DNA from 2 places in the Loktanella sp. R86503 genome. Region 2 is predicted to be linked to the other one. Evidence: riboswitches for the same ligand, from Rfam matches in the RefSeq annotation. Region 2 holds a riboswitch; the other holds the start of a gene.
The links. A riboswitch is a leader RNA that binds a small molecule or an ion and turns the genes downstream of it on or off. The one in region 2 is predicted to bind thiamine pyrophosphate.
Positions count from the first base shown of each region.

Region 1: it holds a riboswitch for thiamine pyrophosphate, as region 2 does, so the genes downstream of both, thiB (thiamine ABC transporter substrate binding subunit) here and thiD (bifunctional hydroxymethylpyrimidine kinase/phosphomethylpyrimidine kinase) in region 2, are expected to answer to the same signal.

Region 1 is NZ_JAXHCI010000002.1:479,792-488,621, reverse strand. Features, by position in the region: gene SJY10_RS03405 (cytochrome c1) at 1-376, shown strand, start outside; gene SJY10_RS03400 (ATP-binding cassette domain-containing protein) at 442-1,131, opposite strand; gene SJY10_RS03395 (thiamine/thiamine pyrophosphate ABC transporter permease ThiP) at 1,115-2,641, opposite strand; gene thiB (thiamine ABC transporter substrate binding subunit) at 2,617-3,630, opposite strand; TPP riboswitch at 3,627-3,724, opposite strand; gene SJY10_RS03385 (dicarboxylate/amino acid:cation symporter) at 3,796-5,133, opposite strand; gene aroC (chorismate synthase) at 5,337-6,443, shown strand; gene SJY10_RS03375 (PRC-barrel domain-containing protein) at 6,465-6,812, opposite strand; gene SJY10_RS03370 (DMT family transporter) at 6,921-7,820, opposite strand; gene SJY10_RS03365 (LysR family transcriptional regulator) at 7,820-8,698, opposite strand; gene SJY10_RS03360 (alpha/beta hydrolase) at 8,827-8,830, shown strand, end outside.
Region 2 is NZ_JAXHCI010000002.1:2,534,265-2,543,094, reverse strand. Features, by position in the region: gene SJY10_RS13490 (ABC transporter substrate-binding protein) at 1-574, opposite strand, end outside; gene SJY10_RS13485 (ThiF family adenylyltransferase) at 587-1,561, opposite strand; gene SJY10_RS13480 (thiamine phosphate synthase) at 1,558-2,154, opposite strand; gene SJY10_RS13475 (thiazole synthase) at 2,151-2,924, opposite strand; gene thiS (sulfur carrier protein ThiS) at 2,928-3,125, opposite strand; gene SJY10_RS13465 (FAD-dependent oxidoreductase) at 3,109-4,110, opposite strand; gene thiD (bifunctional hydroxymethylpyrimidine kinase/phosphomethylpyrimidine kinase) at 4,107-4,916, opposite strand; TPP riboswitch at 4,980-5,080, opposite strand; gene SJY10_RS13455 (lactoylglutathione lyase family protein) at 5,223-5,723, opposite strand; gene SJY10_RS13450 (LysR family transcriptional regulator) at 5,829-6,740, shown strand; gene SJY10_RS13445 (efflux RND transporter periplasmic adaptor subunit) at 6,899-8,167, shown strand; gene SJY10_RS13440 (efflux RND transporter permease subunit) at 8,164-8,830, shown strand, end outside.

The DNA of each region.
Region 1 (8,830 bases), 2.1 Mb from region 2:
CTACGAGGAAGAGCCAGCCTGTGCGGCCGAAATGGAAACCCCGATGGAAGGCTACTACAACGTTGCCTTCGCAAACGGCGGCTTCCCTGATGCCTGCAAGGATGATCACGGCCACCACACCGTACCGGGTAGCTGGATCGCCATGCCTCAGCCGCTTTATGGCGACGATGTGGTGTTTGATGACGGCCACGAGGCGACACTGGAATCCGAATCGCAGGACGTTGCCGCATTCCTGATGTGGGCAGCAGAACCCAAGATGACTGCACGCAAGCAAGCTGGTTTGACCGGCGTCATCTTTCTGTCGCTGCTGTCGGTGCTGTTGTACCTGACGAACAAGCGCCTTTGGGCACCACACAAGAACAAGCTGAAGGACTAAGGCGCAAGCCGAAGTCTGACGGCAAAAGGCCCGCCCCAGATAGGGGGCGGGCCTTTTTTTATGTTCTAGCCAAGATAGGATTGCGCAGCAGGCGACGGGTCCGTAAAAAACGCCCTCGCTTTTTGCGGGGGATGTGCGATGCCTTCGGCGACAAAAATCACGTAATCCGCAAAATTTCGCGCGTCGTCCGGATCATGGGTGACCATGATGACAGTGCGACCTTGCTGCGCCATCCGGTCACGCACCAAGGCCAGCATTTCCGCCCGAAGCGCAGGGCCCAGCGCGGCAAAGGCTTCATCCAGTAGCACAACTGGCCGATCCGAAAGCAGGCTTCGCGCCAGCGCCGCCCGCCCGATCTGACCGCCGGACAATGCAGACGGCTTTCGCCCGCCAAGTCCCGGCAGCCCCACGTCCTCCAAAGCGGCCTCCACGCGCATCAATTGCGGCTGGCTCAGCTTCAGTCGAGGGGCCAGCGCCAGCCCGACATTCTGGGCGGTCGTCAGGTGCGGGAAAAGGTTGTTATCCTGAAACAGCATGGTCACGGGTCGCTGGCCCGGCGCTTGTTCAGACAGATCGACGTCGCCCCATTTGATCCGCCCTGACACGGCAGGCTCGAACCCTGCAATCGCGCTCAGCAATGTGGACTTGCCACCGCCCGATGGGCCGATGACTGCCGTCATACCGGGTGGCACAGCGATGTTTGCCTGCAGTCGGAACGTTCCCTTGGCCACAGTTACGTCATCCAGCGTCAGCATCGCCCTGCCCCCTCGAATCGCAGATCCAGAATGCGCCCAGCGCCATGAACAGCAGCAAAACGGCAGCCCCGGCCGCCGCATCCATCCGGTAGGCCCCCATCAACCGGTACATAGCCAGCGGCAGCGTCTCCTGCGCGGGCGTCGCAAACAGCGCGACGACACCCAGATCGCCAATCGACAGTGCCATCGTCAGTCCTGCGGCAAAGCCCAGCGGTTTGCGCAGACGCGGCAGAATGACCAGCCGTAGTGTTGCCCATGATCCCAGCGCTAGGTTCTCCGCCAGCGGACCGTAGTCGCTACGGATGTCAATCACAGCCGGTGACAGCAATCGCAAGGCAAACGGCATGGCCATGACAGCGTTGACGGCAACCGTCACCGGCAAAGCCACTGCCTCCGGATTGACGAAAGGAAAGACGATCACGAACAGGCCCGTTCCCATGACTAGCGCACTGGCCGCTAAGGGCAGCGCGCCGACGACGATGACCAGGCCGCCGCCGTAAAGGGAAAGCGCAAGCGTACCGACAAGCGTCAGCGCCGTCGCGGCAATGGCCACCCCTGCCGACCGGCCCGCCGCCCGGTAGATATCAGGTCCAAGATCGGGCAGTGACGGCAGGCCGCGCCACAGGATCATGGCAAGCGGCAGCACGATAAAAAGCGTGACCAACAGCAGCCACCCCCAATCCCAGCGGCTTTGATCCCACCGCGCAACGGTCCGGTCCAGCCCGCGACCAAATCCGCTTAGCGGCGTGATACGCCACGCAACCAAGGCCGCCGCAGCACATAATGCAAATTGCACACAAGCCAGCAACGCGGCTCTGCCCAGATCGAAGTCGAAGCGGATCGCCTGCCAAATCGCAAGTTCGACCGTTGTCGCGCGCGGGCCGCCCCCAAGGGTCAGCGCAACGGCAAAACTGGTCAGGCAAATCAGGAAAATGACAAGCAGCGCACCCGGCGCGTGTCGTGCCAGCATCGGCACCTCCAGAATGCGCCAGATCGGGGCATTGAGCTGGGCCGCCAAACGGAACCGCTCTGACGGAATAGACAGCCATCCTTGCAGGATAAGTCTGACCGCTAGCGGCAGATTGAAAAAGACGTGGGCAAGTATGACCCCGCCAGCGCCGTAAATCGAAACAGAACCAAACCCCAGCGCCTCCAGACCGGCATTCAGCAATCCTCCTCTACCAAAGACCGCAAGCAGACCAAGAACCGCCACTATAACCGGCAAGATAAATGGTGCGCCCAAAAGCATGACAAGCGCACCACGTCCGCGAAACTGCCGCCGTGCCAGCGCACGCGCCACGGGGATCGCCAAGGTAACGGACGCGACTGCAGATGCCGCAGCCTGCATCACGGTAAAGCGGATGGCGGACCAATCACCCGGCGTCAGCCCGCGCCCTGCCTCGGCGCGCAAGGCAACCGCAAGCAGCGTGCCTAGGGTCAGCGTCAGCACCAGCGCGGCGGTTAGCCACGCTGGCAGGCTACGCATTATTGCGACAGCGCGGCGCGCCATGCCTCGACCAGATCGTCACGAAGCCCTGCGGCGTCTTGCGATGACAACAAGAGGCCTTTGGACGGCACGGTCAGCGTATCAAACCCATCCGGAAGACTGACGTCTGTTGCGGGATACATCCAGTTCGTTTCGGGGATGACGTTTTGAAAACCGGAGGTGGCGATAAAGGCCATGAACTGGTCGGCTAGTTCCGGCTGATCGCTTCCGGCCAATTTCGCCGCCACTTCAACTTGCAAGTAGTTCCCGGCGTCAAAGGCCCAAGACGTTTTGCTGTCGTCCTCTTCGGCGATCAGGTGATAAGCAGGCGATGTCGTGTAGGACAGAACAGCATCGGCCTCGCCTTCTAGAAACAGGTTATACGCCTCGGTCCAGCCCGGGGTCACGGTGACTATATTGTCAGCCAGATCGGCCCAGATTTGCGATGCGGCGTCGCCTTCGCTGACATGGACCCACATCAGTAGCCCCAGCCCGGGGGTAGATGATCGCGGGTCTTGGATAACGACCTTCAAATCGCTATCCGCCAACGCGCGAAAGGATGCGGCGGCCGGCGTGTCTTTGTTGGCAACAAACGCCAGATAGCCCCAGTCAAAGGGCAAAAAGGTATCATCATCCCATGCAACAGGCAGCGTCAGGTCTGCCGTGACCCCGTGGGGTGCAAACAGACCGGTATCGCGGGCTGCAGCGGTCAGATTTGTATCAAGGCCCAGCACGATATCCGCATCCGTGCGCGTGCCTTCCAGTTGCAGCCGCGCCAGCAGGGCCGCGCCGTCTCCCGCGCCGGTAAACACGAGATCACAAGCGCATTCTGCCTCGAACGCCGCCTCGATCGCGGGGCCGGGGCCCCATTCGGATGTAAAGCTGTCGTAGGTCAGCACATTCAGGGTTGGGGTCTGGGCGAAAGCTGTGCTTGCACACAGGATCGCGCCGACGCTCAAGAGTTTGGTCGTCATGTCATCCTCCAAAACGACGGGCGGAATGGGGGACAGCATGATTGCCGGACCTTCCCTCCGCCGGTCTTAACCGGTTCAGGTTCAACGGGTCCGCTTGCGCATCTCAGCCGGATTGGCCCCCCGAGGTTGCATGACGTTAACAATCGGCCTGCGAAATGAAAAGGGCCGCAAATGCTGCGGCCCTTTTGAACGATGTTGCACCCTTCAGACGATGGCATGGTCGGGCAAATGCGCCTCTCCTTCGCCGGTCGTGCCGGCATCGGGATTGTCAAAGATCCCCATGTCGATCTTGCCTTCACCCTTGGCGACAATGGTGGTGACAATGGCATCACCGGTGATGTTCACCGCTGTGCGGATCATGTCCATCAGGCGGTCCACGCCAAGAATGATCGCGATCCCTTCAATCGGCAGGCCAACCTGCGTCAGCACCATGGTCAGCATGACCAAGCCGACACCTGGCACACCAGCCGTGCCGATCGACGCCAGCACAGCCATGCCGATCACGGTCAGGTAGCCCATCAGGCCAAGGTCGATGCCGTACACATTCGCCAGGAACACTGTCGCCACACCCTGCATGATCGCGGTGCCGTCCATGTTGATGGTTGCACCGAAGGGGATGCAAAAGGACGCAACGCTTTCATCCACGCCCACCCGTTCTGTCGCACACTGATAAGTCACGGGGATGGTGGCGTTTGACGATGCGGTCGAAAAGGCAAATATCTGCGCTGGCCGCATCTTTTTCATAAAGGTGACCGGATTCAGCCCTGCCAGCAGTTTCAGCATGGCAGGCAGCGTGACAAACAAGTGGATCATCAACGCCGCAACAAGCGTCAGCACATAGGCAATAACCGGCATAAAAAGCCCAAGCCCCTGCTCTGCGAACGTTTTTGCAATCAGGGCAAACACACCGTAGGGCGCTGCGCGCATGACCAGATCGACAATCTTCATCATCACTTCGTTCATGTAATCGCAAGCTTCGATAAACGGCTTGGACCGATCACCCAGCATCAGCACCGCTATGCCCAGAACGACCGTATAAAAAATGACTTGCAGCATTTCGCCCGACGCAAAGGCGGCAATCGGATTGGTCGGCACGATGGCGGCAAAGACGTTCCAGACGCTTGGTGCCTCGGCTGCGGAAATATTGCTGGCATCGATACCGGTCATGTCAAACCCTGTGCCCGGCCCGACAACCGTGGCCAGCACAAGCGCGACAGTGATCGCCAAGGCTGTGGTCGCCAGATAAAGCCCAAAGGATTTGGTGCCGACACGGCCCAACACACGCACATCGCCAATTCCGGCAACACCGCCGATCAGCGAAAAGAACACCAGCGGCACAACAAGCATTTTTAAGGCATTGACGAACATCGTTCCGATCATGCCAAAAAAGCCGGCCACAATATGCGTATTGATAAAGGCAACATCCAGCGCGTTCAGAATGACGCCAACAACGATGCCAAGCCCCATCGCCAGCATAATCTTCATGGTCAGTGACATTTTACCGTCATGCACGGGCGGGGAGGTTTGACTTGCATCTGTCATGAGGCAGCTCCTTCATCATGAAAAGTCAGGCTTTCTGGCGTTCAGGCTGTCACAGAAATGAATTTTTGGCGACAAAAACATTCAAGGGTTGTGCATCTGCTTAAAATACAACCGCTTACTGCCCGGTCTTTTGCCTGAATTGCCAGAATTGAACCCGCGCCGCCTATGGTTTAAGCCCTGTGCAACAACACAAAGGGCCGCGCATGTCAGTCAACTCTTTCGGTCATCTGTTCCGGTTCACCACATGGGGCGAAAGCCACGGCCCCGCCTTGGGCGCGACGATCGACGGCTGCCCGCCGGGTGTACCGCTAGACCCGGCGATGATCCAGCAGTGGCTGGATAAACGGCGCCCCGGTCAGAACAAGAATACCACCCAGCGCAATGAGCCGGACGCGGTCGAAATCCTGTCCGGCGTTTATGAAGGACGCACGACAGGCACGCCAATCCAGCTGATGATCCGTAACACTGATCAGCGGTCCAAGGATTACGGCGATATCCTAAACACGTTCCGTCCCGGTCATGCGGACATCACCTACCACCAGAAATACGGGCTACGCGATCCACGCGGTGGCGGGCGATCCTCTGCCCGCGAAACCGCGGCGCGCGTGGCCGCCGGCGGCGTCGCCCGAGAGGCGATTACCGAAATTGTCCCCGGCGTGCAGATCACCGGCTACATGGTGCAAATGGGCGAGAAAAAGATCGACCGCGCACGCTTCGATTGGGATCAGATCAGCCAGAACGACTTCTGGTGCCCTGACGCGCAGGCCGCCGGCGAATGGGAAGACTACCTGACCTGGCTGCGCAAGGACGACCACAACTCTGTCGGCGCAATCATCGAAGTCGTCGCCCGCGGTGTGCCCGCAGGGATCGGTGCGCCGGTCTATGCCAAGCTGGATACCGATCTTGCTGCCGCGATGATGAGCATCAATGCCGTCAAGGGTGTCGAAATTGGTGAAGGTATGGCCTCCGCGACACTGACCGGGCGCGATAACGCGGACGAGATTTTCATGGGGAACGACGGGCGTCCTGTCTATTCGTCAAACCACGCGGGCGGCATCCTTGGCGGGATCAGCACGGGGCAAGACATCATTGTGCGCTTTGCTGTCAAACCGACATCGTCCATCCTGTCACCGCGCAAATCAATCACAATGGACGGCCAACCGGTCGAGGTCGTGACCAAAGGTCGCCACGATCCTTGCGTCGGAATCCGCGCCGTTCCTGTAGGCGAGGCGATGATGGCCTGCGTAATCTTGGATCACATCCTGCTTGATCGTGGCCAGACAGGCGGTGTGCGCGGGCAGATCGGCTGACCCGCCCGCGCAGATCTGGCGTTACATCCAGTAAGGCGACAGACCATAGTAGTCGTGTAGCCGCGTTTCGTAATCGCGGTCGCGCTGCCAGTCACTGACGCGTTCCGGCGCGCCGGTCAGCTGGTCCTTTGTCAGGTCCGTAGCATAGCCGCCCAGCGCCGTGTCATAACGCAGTGATTTCCATGGCAGAGGGTGCTGGTCCTCTCCCATACCCAGAAACCCGCCAAAGTTCATGACGGCATAGGCAACATTGCCAGACTGCTTGTCGATCATCAGATGGTCGATATGGCCGATCTGTTCACGGTCAGACCCGTAGACATGTGTGCCGTTCACGCGGCCAGAGTCGATCAGGTTGTGTTCGCTTTCCATGGCGTATCCTCCTTAGATTACCTAAGACTGAAACGCCCTGCTTGCCTTAGGGTTGCATCGTACCGTGCGCGCAAACCCTATCCGGCAAGATCCGGCCGACATGACAGATCAGGTGGCAGCCGTTGGCGCATCGTCATCACGCAACAGCAGGACCAAGGCCAAAACCGTCAAAGCGATACCAATCAAAATCAGCAGGGGCGGCGGCGGCGCGCCAAGTGCCAGCTGCCAGCATATGACCCAGGTCGGCGTAAGATAGGTATAGGCCATGACCTTGGCACTCGGCAGCCGCATGGCCGCAAATTGCAACAGCACAAAACTGGCGGCAGAAGCAAAAACCGAGATATAGATCAATGTAATCCAGACCACGCCGGGCAAAGCCTTCCACGGCGTCGCAACAATCGCCTGCGCACCGTAAAGACTGGTCAGAACCGCCCCGCCCAGCAACGTCATACAGGCAAACATCACCGTATTTTCGCCGCGCTTCAGCTTGGCAATCAGCGGCGTATAAAGTGCATGTGCGACGCAGCCCCAAAAAAAGATGAATTCCCCGCGTCCGACATCAAACGCCAGTGCGGCCTGCAGATCGGCACGAAAGATCACCCATAGTGCGCCCACGCCGCCGATTGCCAAGGCGACGGCCATCCGCCCTGTCAGCCGCTGTCGCAGCAATAGCCAGCCGAAGCCCGCCGCAATGATCGGAGTCAGGGTAAAGACCGCAGAGGTGCTGATGGGCGGTGCCGTCTTCAGCCCCTCGAACATGGAGACGAAGTAGCCAGAAATCAGGCCCGACAACACCACGAACCGCCACGGCGCGCGAAAGACACGGTTGTCCCATGCGCCCATGATATAGGCCAGCACAGCCAGCACAGCCGCCGCAATCCAGAACCGCGCTGCTGTCATGACCAAGGGATCAATGTCATTCGCAGCCCGGGACCCCAAGGCAAATGACCCGGCCACAAGCGCGGAAAACGCCAGCATGGCCAAATGTCCGCCTAGCGCAGGCCGCATCAGATTGTAAATTCAGCGGCACGCGCTTTCAGATGGCTTAAAAAGGTTTGCACTTTGACGCTGCGATGCAGATCGACATGCGTGACCAGCCACAGCTGGACCGTCCATTCTGGTGGCGACGGCATTACCCGCTTTAGGTTCGGGTAAAGCGGCAATTCCAGTTCAGAGATAAAGCCGATGCCTGCACCGGACGCGATAGCATCTGTCATCACGCGCATATCGGTTGCACGCAACACCATGCGCGATGACCCCACTTTTTCATGCAGCCAGCGAAAGAACGGCGCACGATGCGGCTCTTCGACATGGGCTACGAAATAGTGGTTTTTTAGATCGTCTTCATCTTTTGGCATACCAAAACGGGCGATGTAGTCGTCAGATGCGACCAGCGCCATGCTTTGCGATACCAGTAACTGCACGACGTTATCAGGCTCTGACGGTTGGCTTCCGGCGCGGATCGCGACATGCGCCTCGCCGTATTCAAGGCGGAACACGCGGTCGTCGGTCAGGAACTGCAACCGGATTTCGGGATAGTCGTGCTGGAAGTCGGTCAGGATCGGGATCAGCACTGGGCTAAGCGCCGCAAGCGATGTGATGACCAGCTCCCCGCGCACACCGTCCCCAAGACCTTTGATCCGCCCTGCAAGCTGGGTAAACTGCTCGTCCGTGGCCTGCGCAACGCGCAGCAGATCGACCCCTGCTTCTGTCGGGGTGTATCCCCGCGCATGGCGCTGGAACAGCTTCACGCCCAGACGCCCCTCCAATGCGTCGATATGGCGGATGACGGTGGCATGGTGCACGCCAAGCGCATCCGCAGCCCCACTTACCGTGCCTGCACGCGCAACCTGAAATGCGGTGCGGATTTCGTCCCAGCTGTCCATGATATCCTGTGCAGTAATGAACCTTGTGCGCAATCGTTCCGCAATTCTGTTTGAAATTGCAACAACCAATCATCGCTTGGTCCTGCCATCGTGCTTGACTATGGGGTCTGTGCTGCAAAGATTGGCATATGC
Region 2 (8,830 bases):
TGACGCCTTCGATCTCCATCTGGGTGAGCTCGAAATTGCGAAAGGCACCGATGACCGCGTCCACTTGGCCCGACATCAGCGACGGTGACAATGACCAGTTCACGTTGACCATTTCGACATCGTCCGGGGCGACGCCATTGTGGGTCAGGATGGTGCCCAGCATCGCCTCTTCAACGCCGCCGACAGAAAAGCCGACCTTTTTGCCCGCAAGGTCGGCGGGGGATGTGATCGGCCCGTCCGCCAGCACTAGAAGGCAATTCAGCGGGGTCGCGACTAGCGTGCCGACCCGGCGCAGCGGCAGACCTTCGTGGATTTGCAGGTGCAGTTGCGGCTGATAGGAAATCGCCAGATCGGCCTGGCCCGCTGCAACCATTTTGGGCGGATCGGACGGATCAGCCGGGGCGATGATGGTGACGTTTAAATCTTGATCGGCGAAATAGCCCATTTCTTGCGCCACGATGATCGGGCCGTGGTCGGGGTTCACAAACCAGTCCAGCAGAACGGTCATGTCGTCAGCAGCCAAAAGCGGCTGGGCCGTCATGGTGATTGCGGCCGTAATCGTTATGAGTTTCATTGTATTTACCTTTCAAATGTCCGGCGTATCGCCGCATGCAATGAGTGAGATTTCGCCGCCCCGTTTGGCCCGCACCGTGCTGGCTGCCTGCCAAGCCCGCAGGCCGGACCGGCAGGCGAAAACGATGCGGCCCGTATTAGGGAAAGACTGATTTGCGATTTGCGCGTTGGTTAGGCGCAGGGCAGTGGGAATGACGGGGGATGATGCTTCTTGGGTATCGCGCAGGTCGATGACCAAATCGGCGGTGCCAATCTGCGCGGGGGCGATAAAGCGAAAATCGGCGCTGGGCTCTGGCGCTGTGTCAAAACGAAAGCCGCTGGCGCGAAAACTGGTCATGTCGAACTGCAACATCTGCCCAAGCGGCGAAGGGGTCTGTCCGATCAGCACAGCCAGCGCCATCTGCGCCTGCGCCGCCCCGATCAGCCCGACAACGGGGCCCATCACGCCTGCGGTCGCGCAACTGGCGGCGCGGTCCGGCAGGTCGGGGAACACGGCACGCAGGGACGGCGCACCGGCGCAGAACCCGCCGACATAGCCGGTAAATCTAAGGGTCGAGGCGCTGATCAGCGGTACCCCGGCGACAAGGCAGGCGTCAGACAGGATGTAGCTGGCGGCAAAGCTATCGGCGCAGTCCAGCATAAGGGTGTGGCCAGCAGTCAGCACAGCGGCATTTGCCGGATCAAGGGCGGCCTGCACGGTTTCGATCCAGCAGTCGTCATTCAATTGCCGCAGTGTCGCGGCGGCGGCGTCCACCTTGGGCCGTCCGATGTCATCCATACGAAACAGCGTTTGCCGGTGCAGGTTGGACAGGGACACGGTGTCCGGATCGACGAGCGTCAGATGACCGATGCCAGCCCCAATCAGATATTGCAGCACTGGCGCTGCCAGCCCGCCAGCACCGATGACAAGCACACGGGCTGCGCGGATGGCGGCCTGACCTGCGGGGCCGACCTGGGGCAGGATTTCCTGGCGGATATAGCGGCTCACCGGGTGGCCGCCAGCCAAGCGCGGACCCGCGCCTCTGGGTCCGGGTTCAGGGTGATATCCGTCACGGCGGACACCGTGTCTGCCCCAGCGGCAAAGGCCCCCGCCGCGCGGTTAACGGTCATGCCGCCGATGGCGATCAGGGGCGTTTGACCGATCAGGTTGCGCCATGTGGTCAGCTTGTCCACGCCTTGCGCGTGCCACTTCATCTGCTTCAGGATCGTCGGATAGATCGGGCCAAGGGCGATGTAGTCGGGGTCCAAAGTCAGCGCGCGGGCCAGTTCGGCGCGGTCATGGGTGCTGACGCCAAGGCGCAGGCCAGCGGCGCGGATTGCGGGTATGTCAGCGGTGTCCAGATCCTCTTGACCAAGGTGCAGCCAGTCGCAACCTTCATCTATCGCGATGCGCCAGTGATCGTTGATGACCAGCGTGCAGCCCTGCGCGGCGCAGAGCGTTTTGGCGCGGCGGATGTGACCCTGCAGCACGGCTTCACTTGCGTCTTTCATCCGCAGTTGCACTAGCTTGATGCCCAGCGGGACCAGACGTTCCAGCCAGTCGGCGCTGTCTAAGATAGGATAGAAACGATCAAGGCTCATCCAAGGAACGCCTTTCCAAGCAGGGGGGTGGAGGGTGCGGCCATGTCGCGCGGCTCCATCGGGTCTGACTGCGCGGCGAGTTGTCCGGCGCGGATTGCCAGCGCAAACGCTTCTGCCATCGCGGCGGGATCGCCGGCTGCAGCGACGGCGGTGTTCAGCAGCACGGCGTCGAACTCCAGTTCCATCGCATGTGCGGCTTGCGATGGCAGGCCAAGGCCTGCGTCGATCACCAGAGGCACATCCGGAAAATGGGCGCGCATGGCCCGCAGGCCAAAGATATTATTCAGCCCACGCCCCGACCCGATAGGTGCCCCCCAGGGCATCAGAACCTCGCATCCTGCATCCAGCAGCCGGTCCGCGACGACCAGATCTTCGGTCGTATAGGGAAAGACCTGAAAGCCGTCGGCGGTCAGGATACGCGCGGCTTCGACAAGGCCATAGACATCGGGTTGCAGGGTGTCGGCGTCGCCGATGACCTCTAGCTTGATCCAGCGCGTGTCGAACACTTCGCGGGCCATGTGGGCGGTCGTAACCGCCTCTTTTACCGTGTGGCAGCCTGCGGTGTTGGGCAGAACGCGCACGCCCAGATCACTGATCAGCCGCCAAAAATCCTGACCCGCACGGTCTTGCCCGCTTTCGCGGCGCAAGGACACAGTGGCAACACCGGCCCCACTGCGGCGAAAGGCGTCGGCAAGGATCGCGGGCGAGGGATATTGCGCGGTGCCCAGCATTAAACCGCCGGGCAGGGCGGTGCCATAGAAATCACGCATCCCTCAGCCCCCTTGCATCGGCGCAAGGATTTCGACCTGATCGCCGTCTGTCAGCGCATAGTCAGGGCGCGCGCTGACGGCGACGAATTTGCCGTTTACCGCTGTGGCCACCTTTGCATTGGTGAAGCCATAGGCATCCAGCAGGTCAGCAAGGGTTGTGGCCTGCGCTTCGATCGGCGCGCCGTTAAGCTGCAGTCTCATCCATCACCTCTGGTGTTTGGTTGTCGAATATTAGAGCCGCCACCATGCGGGCGGCAGCGGGGGCAAGCAGGAACCCGTGGCGGAACAGCCCGTTCAGCCGGATCAGGTTACTGCTGCGGCGAATGCGCGGCAGGTTGTCAGCAAAGGCAGGGCGGCTGTCGACGCCTGTCTCTATCACCTCTGCCTCGGCAAAGGCGGGGTGCAGGGCATATGCGGCGGACAGCAGTTGAAGCAGGGCGCGGGCTGTGATGTGCGGTCCGGCGCGCCCTTCGATCATTGTTGCCCCCAGCATGAAAATGCCATCCCCGCGCGGCACGATGTACAGCGGCGCGCGTGGATGCAGCAGACGGATAGGGCGGGACAGCGACACATCCGGGCAGGACAGGATCAGCATTTCCCCCTTTACGCCGCGCAGATCGGTGATCGCATCCCGCGCGGCATAACCGCGGCAGTCGATGGTCAGGCCGCGCTGCGCGTAATCTTCGGGCTGTGCGTCGGCGATCTGAAAGGCGCAGCCATCGGCGACAAGGCCAGCGCGCAGATCGGCCAGCGCGGTGCGGGGGGGCAGGTGCGCCTCTTGTGCGAAAAACAGCCCGCTGGTGAACCGACCGGCAAGGTCGGGTTCCAGCGCGGCGATGGCGCTTTGGTCCACGGTGCTGTGCCCTGTTGTGCGCTTAGCAAAGCGGGCCAGTTCCGCCCGGTCCCGCGCAGGAGAGATGACAAGCGAGCCGCTGCGCTGCACCGACGGAGTATGGCGAGCCCACCAGTCCGCCGCCTCTTGGCCTAGGCGCACCACGGGTTCCTCGGCGCTTTCGCTTTCGCAAAATGGGGCCAGCATGCCGCCCGCCCACCACGAACAGGCGTGGGGGCCGGGGGCCGCATGTCTGTCGATCATCGTGACCTGTGCGCCGCGATCCAGCAAGGCACGCGCCGTGCAAAGCCCGGCGACCCCCGCGCCGATGACAGTAACGGAACCGGCGCTCATGCCCAGACCGCGTGGAAGTGATGCACCGGACCATGCCCTGCGCCGACATTAAGCTGATCTGCCGCCTTGATCGCGCCTTGCAGATAACCGTGGGCAGCGGTCACGGCGGCGGTCAGGTCCAGCCCCCGTGCCAGCTGCGCCGTGATCGCGGCAGAATAGGTGCAGCCGGTGCCGTGGGTGTTGCGGGTGGCGATGCGGGGGGCCTTCAGCGTCGCCATCACACCGTCTGGACCGACCAGAATATCGGTGCAGATCGCACCTTCGGCGTGGCCGCCTTTCATCAAAACGGCTTGCGGGCCAAGGTCCAGCAGTTGCTTGCCTTGGGCGATGACCTCTGCCGCGGTCGCAGCGGGGGCGGTGTTCAGCAGGCGGGCGGCCTCTGGCAGGTTGGGGGTCAGCAGGGCAGCGCGCGGCAGCAGATTGCGGATCATGGCGGCGACAGCGGCATCCTGCAGCAATGCGTCGCCGGATTTGGCGATCATGACCGGATCAAGGACAACCGGGCCGCTGAACTGCGTCAGCCCGTCCGCAACCGCCGCGATGACCGGCGCAGAGAACAACATGCCCAGTTTGACCGCCCGCACATCCAGATCGGACAGCACCGCCGCGATCTGCGCTGCAACCACGCTTGGGGGGATTTCATGCACACAGGTGACGGAACGGGTATTCTGGGCTGTCACCGCAGTAATGACGCTGGCAGCATAGGCACCATTGGCAGACATCGCCTTGATGTCGGCCTGCACGCCAGCGCCGCCACCGCTGTCGGATCCGGCAATCGTCAAGGTGATGGGTAGAGCAGTGTTCACGGCGGCAACTTTCCAATAGTTGGGAAATGCCGACGTCAAAAAACGGGAATACGCCCCTTTGGCTGGTGCGCGCTACCCGTTCCCTACGCCGGTATGACCCGGATCAGGTTCGACGGGTCGGTGCGTGCACCTCTCAGCCCCAAGGGGCCCCCCGACGGATAATATGTGATGTGCCGCGCCCGCTTTGGGGCGGCGATTTGATCAAAGGTTAGCTGCGCCCTTGGCCGGCTGCAACCACGGAATGGTTGCGCTTGCCTACCGCCCTGCAACCGGATGTCGCAGGGCTGTGCGCGCCGCCGTGTTGCATCACGATGCGTAGGCGCCGGCGGAATAGGTCAGTTCATAGCTGTGGCTGTAGATTTCGAAAACGATGCCAAAGGGATCTTCGACATAGACCATCCGGTAAGGTTTTTCGCCCGGAAAATATTCACGGATCGGCATACGCTGGCGACCACCCGCGGCGACAATCGCATTGGTCAGACCTTCAACATCGGGGTCTTGGACGGCAAAGTGAAAGGTACCGTGACGCTTGTGTTCCAGCTTTTCATCGGGTGCGTAATTTCCAGGGAATTCAAAGATTTCGATGCCGGTGCCATCGGCGGTGGCAAGATGGGCGATGCGCAGCGATCCCCATCCCGGGCCGAACACATCGGTGCACATCACACCGATGGCGCTGTCGTCTTCGGTGGCCAGGGTGGGTTGCATCACAACATAAAAGCCAAGCACGTCGGCATAGAATTTTACGGCAGCGTCAAGGTCGGGAACGGACAGGCCGATATGGGAAAAGGTGCGGGGTGTCTGGGACATCTGAAGTCTCCTTTTGGGGTGGAATGAACTTCAGATAGCGGTGGGTGCATGTAATTGGAAATTATGATATGTCTAAAAAATCATAACGAAATATTTGGTTTTGACATGCTGAATGCGACTTGGCTGGAAACTTTTACCACGCTTTGCGAAACCGGTCATTTCACGCGCACGGCGATGCGATTGAATATGACCCAGCCCGGCGTGTCGCAACATTTGCGCAAGCTGGAGGATCAGATCGGCCAGAGCCTGATGACCCGTCAGGGCAAAAGTTTCAACCTGACCCCGGCGGGGGAAGCGGTTTTTGCCATGGGCCAATCGCGGCGGGCGCAAGAGGATGCATTGCGTAGCGCCATCACAGCTGACGATCCCGACAGCGGAACGGTTCGCATCGCCTGTTCGGGCAGTTTTGCCATGCTGCTTTATCCTGCGCTGTTGCCTTGGATGAAAAATGCGCCTGATATAGCAATTAACCTGCATGCAGCCCCGCAAGCGCAGGTGCTGGCAGGATTGGTTGACGGTCTGTTTGATCTGGGCGTTCTGGATGCCGACCCCGGACACCCGCGCCTACACGCCAGCCATCTGGGCGAGGAAGAGCTTTGCCTCGTGCTGCCGGCGGATGCGCCCGATGCGCCGCCTGCCTTTGCCGATTTGCAGGCGCGGGGGATGATCGGGCATCCTGACGGAAGCGCCTATGCAGACGATCTGCTGCATCTAAATTTTCCGGGCGAATATACCGGTGCCGACCGGTTGCGGATGCGGGGGTTTGTCAATCAGATCGGTCAGATACCGGCTCCGGTCGCGCAGGGTATCGGCTATACCCTGCTGCCGCGCAGCGGCATCGAAGCCTTTGGCCGCAAGGATCTGCTAAAGATCGTGCAGTTGGCACAGCGGCGGCGGCATCCGCTTTGGCTTGTGGCGCGGCGCGGGGGCAGCATGCCGGCGCGCCTGACCTATGCCAGAGATATCATTGCAGCTGCTGCGGCACCACTTGGGCAGGACAGAATGCCTAAAAGGTAAGCGCAGCTTAGTAATTTTGGGCAGCGCACCCTGCACAACGACCTGCCTGACAGTCATGTGAACACTGTTGCCTTACCTTTTTACATCGATGTGCGACGGAAGATGCATCGCGGTGCGTTCAAGCCCGGATATATCTTTGGACATAAGGGGCACAGCGCGTGCGCAGAATTCTTTCGGTCATACTTGCGGTTGCAGTTTTGTTTGCGATCTATTCTGCGGCTTTCGGGATGCCTGAACGAATTGCCAGTTTGGTGAATGTCACGCCGGCGCAAACGGACGACGCCGCCGGCGGGCCGACGGCCGCTGGGGGTTCCGCTGGGGGGCCCGGTGGTGCAGGTCCCGGGGGCGGTGGCCCCGGTGGCGGTGGGCGTCCCGGCGGCGGCAACCGGACAACGACCGTGGTGACAACGCCGTTAGAATTGCAACCATATGAAGTCGTTTTGAACGCGCTTGGCACTGCCACAGCGCTGCGAAGTGCGGATGTCGTCGCCGACGCGGCCGGCGAAGTGACGCAAGTGAACCTGAGTGCCAACAAAACGGTGGCCGCAGGTGACGTGCTGGTGCAACTGGATGCGCGCACTCAGACGCTTGATCTGGAAATTGCGCAGGCCCAGCTGGATCAGGCCAATGAGACAGTCGCACGTTACGACCGGTTGCGCGCCAGTGGCAATTCGACAGTGACGGACGTGACGTTGTCTGATGCACGCATTGCCCAGCGGCTGGCACAGGCAAATGTCGGTCTGGCGCAGGTTGCGCTGGATGATCGCACATTGCGCGCACCCATCGCAGGTAAGCTCGGGCTTAGTGATGTCGAAGTCGGTGACCAGCTGTCCGCCAATGAGGTGGTCGTTACGATCGACGATGACGAAGCCCTGCTGGTGGAATTCGAATTGCCAGAACGCGCGATTGGCGTTCTGCAGGACGTAAAGACCGTTTTCGCCAGCACGCCCAGCCTTACGGGACGCAATTTTGAAGGCGAGGTCGTGTCCTTTGACAGCCGTCTGGATGACGTCACCCGCAGCGTGACCGTCAAGGCGCGGATCGACAATGCAAGCAAGGAACTTTGGCCCGGCATGACCTTTGCCGTGCGCATCATGCAGGAAACCGACCCCTTGCCAGCCATTGCGTCGACGGCGATCACTTGGTCCCGGACGGGATCCAGCATTTGGGTCGATGCGGACGGGTCGGCAGAACAGGTCCCTGTGACGATCCTGTATCGCCGCGATAATATCGTCTGGATCGATGCGGATATTCCCGCCGGAACGGCTATCGTCACTGAAGGGGCGCAAAAGCTGCGCGAGGGTGCGGCAATTACGACGCCGGATGCCGTCAGGCGCGGACCAAGAGGCGGCGCGCCGGCCGAAGGGGGTGCACGTGTCGGGGCTGATGCCAGTGCGCAAACCGCGCCGGCCGGTGATCCGACATGAGCGGGACGATGAAAAAGGGCCTGATTAAGTCAGGCTTTGCCGACCTGTTCGTGGCGCGGCCTTTACTTGGGATCGTGCTGAATCTGCTGATCCTGATCGCAGGTCTGGCGGCGCTGTCGTCCGTTGACGTGCGCGAAATGCCTGACGTCGATCAGCCGGTCCTGTCCGTACGCACCGAGTACGAAGGCGCAGTGCCGTCAACCGTGGATCAAGAAATCACCCAAGTCCTGGAAGACGCGCTAAGCGCGCTCGAAGGGCTGTCCTATATGGAATCCAGCTCCTCCACTGGGTCGAGCCGGATCACAATTGACCTGTCGGAAGGCACCGACGTCGACGTCGCTGCCAACGAAGCCAGAGAGATCGTGTCAGCCACGTTGCGGCAATTGCCGGACGATATCGACGACGATCCCAGCGTGACGAAAAGCGACAGCAATGCGGATGCGATCATCCGTCTGGCGCTGCTTGGGGATGCCAGCTTTGACGAATTGACAGCCATCGCCGAAGGTGCGGTCTATGACCGCCTGTCAACCATCGACGGCATCGCCGAAGTCACAGTGCGTGGCAACCGTTCGAATGAATTCCGCGTCACGCTTGATATGCGGTCCTTGCTTAGCCGGGGGCTGGACGTCGAAGACGTGACGGATGCGCTGGCATCCTTGCGTG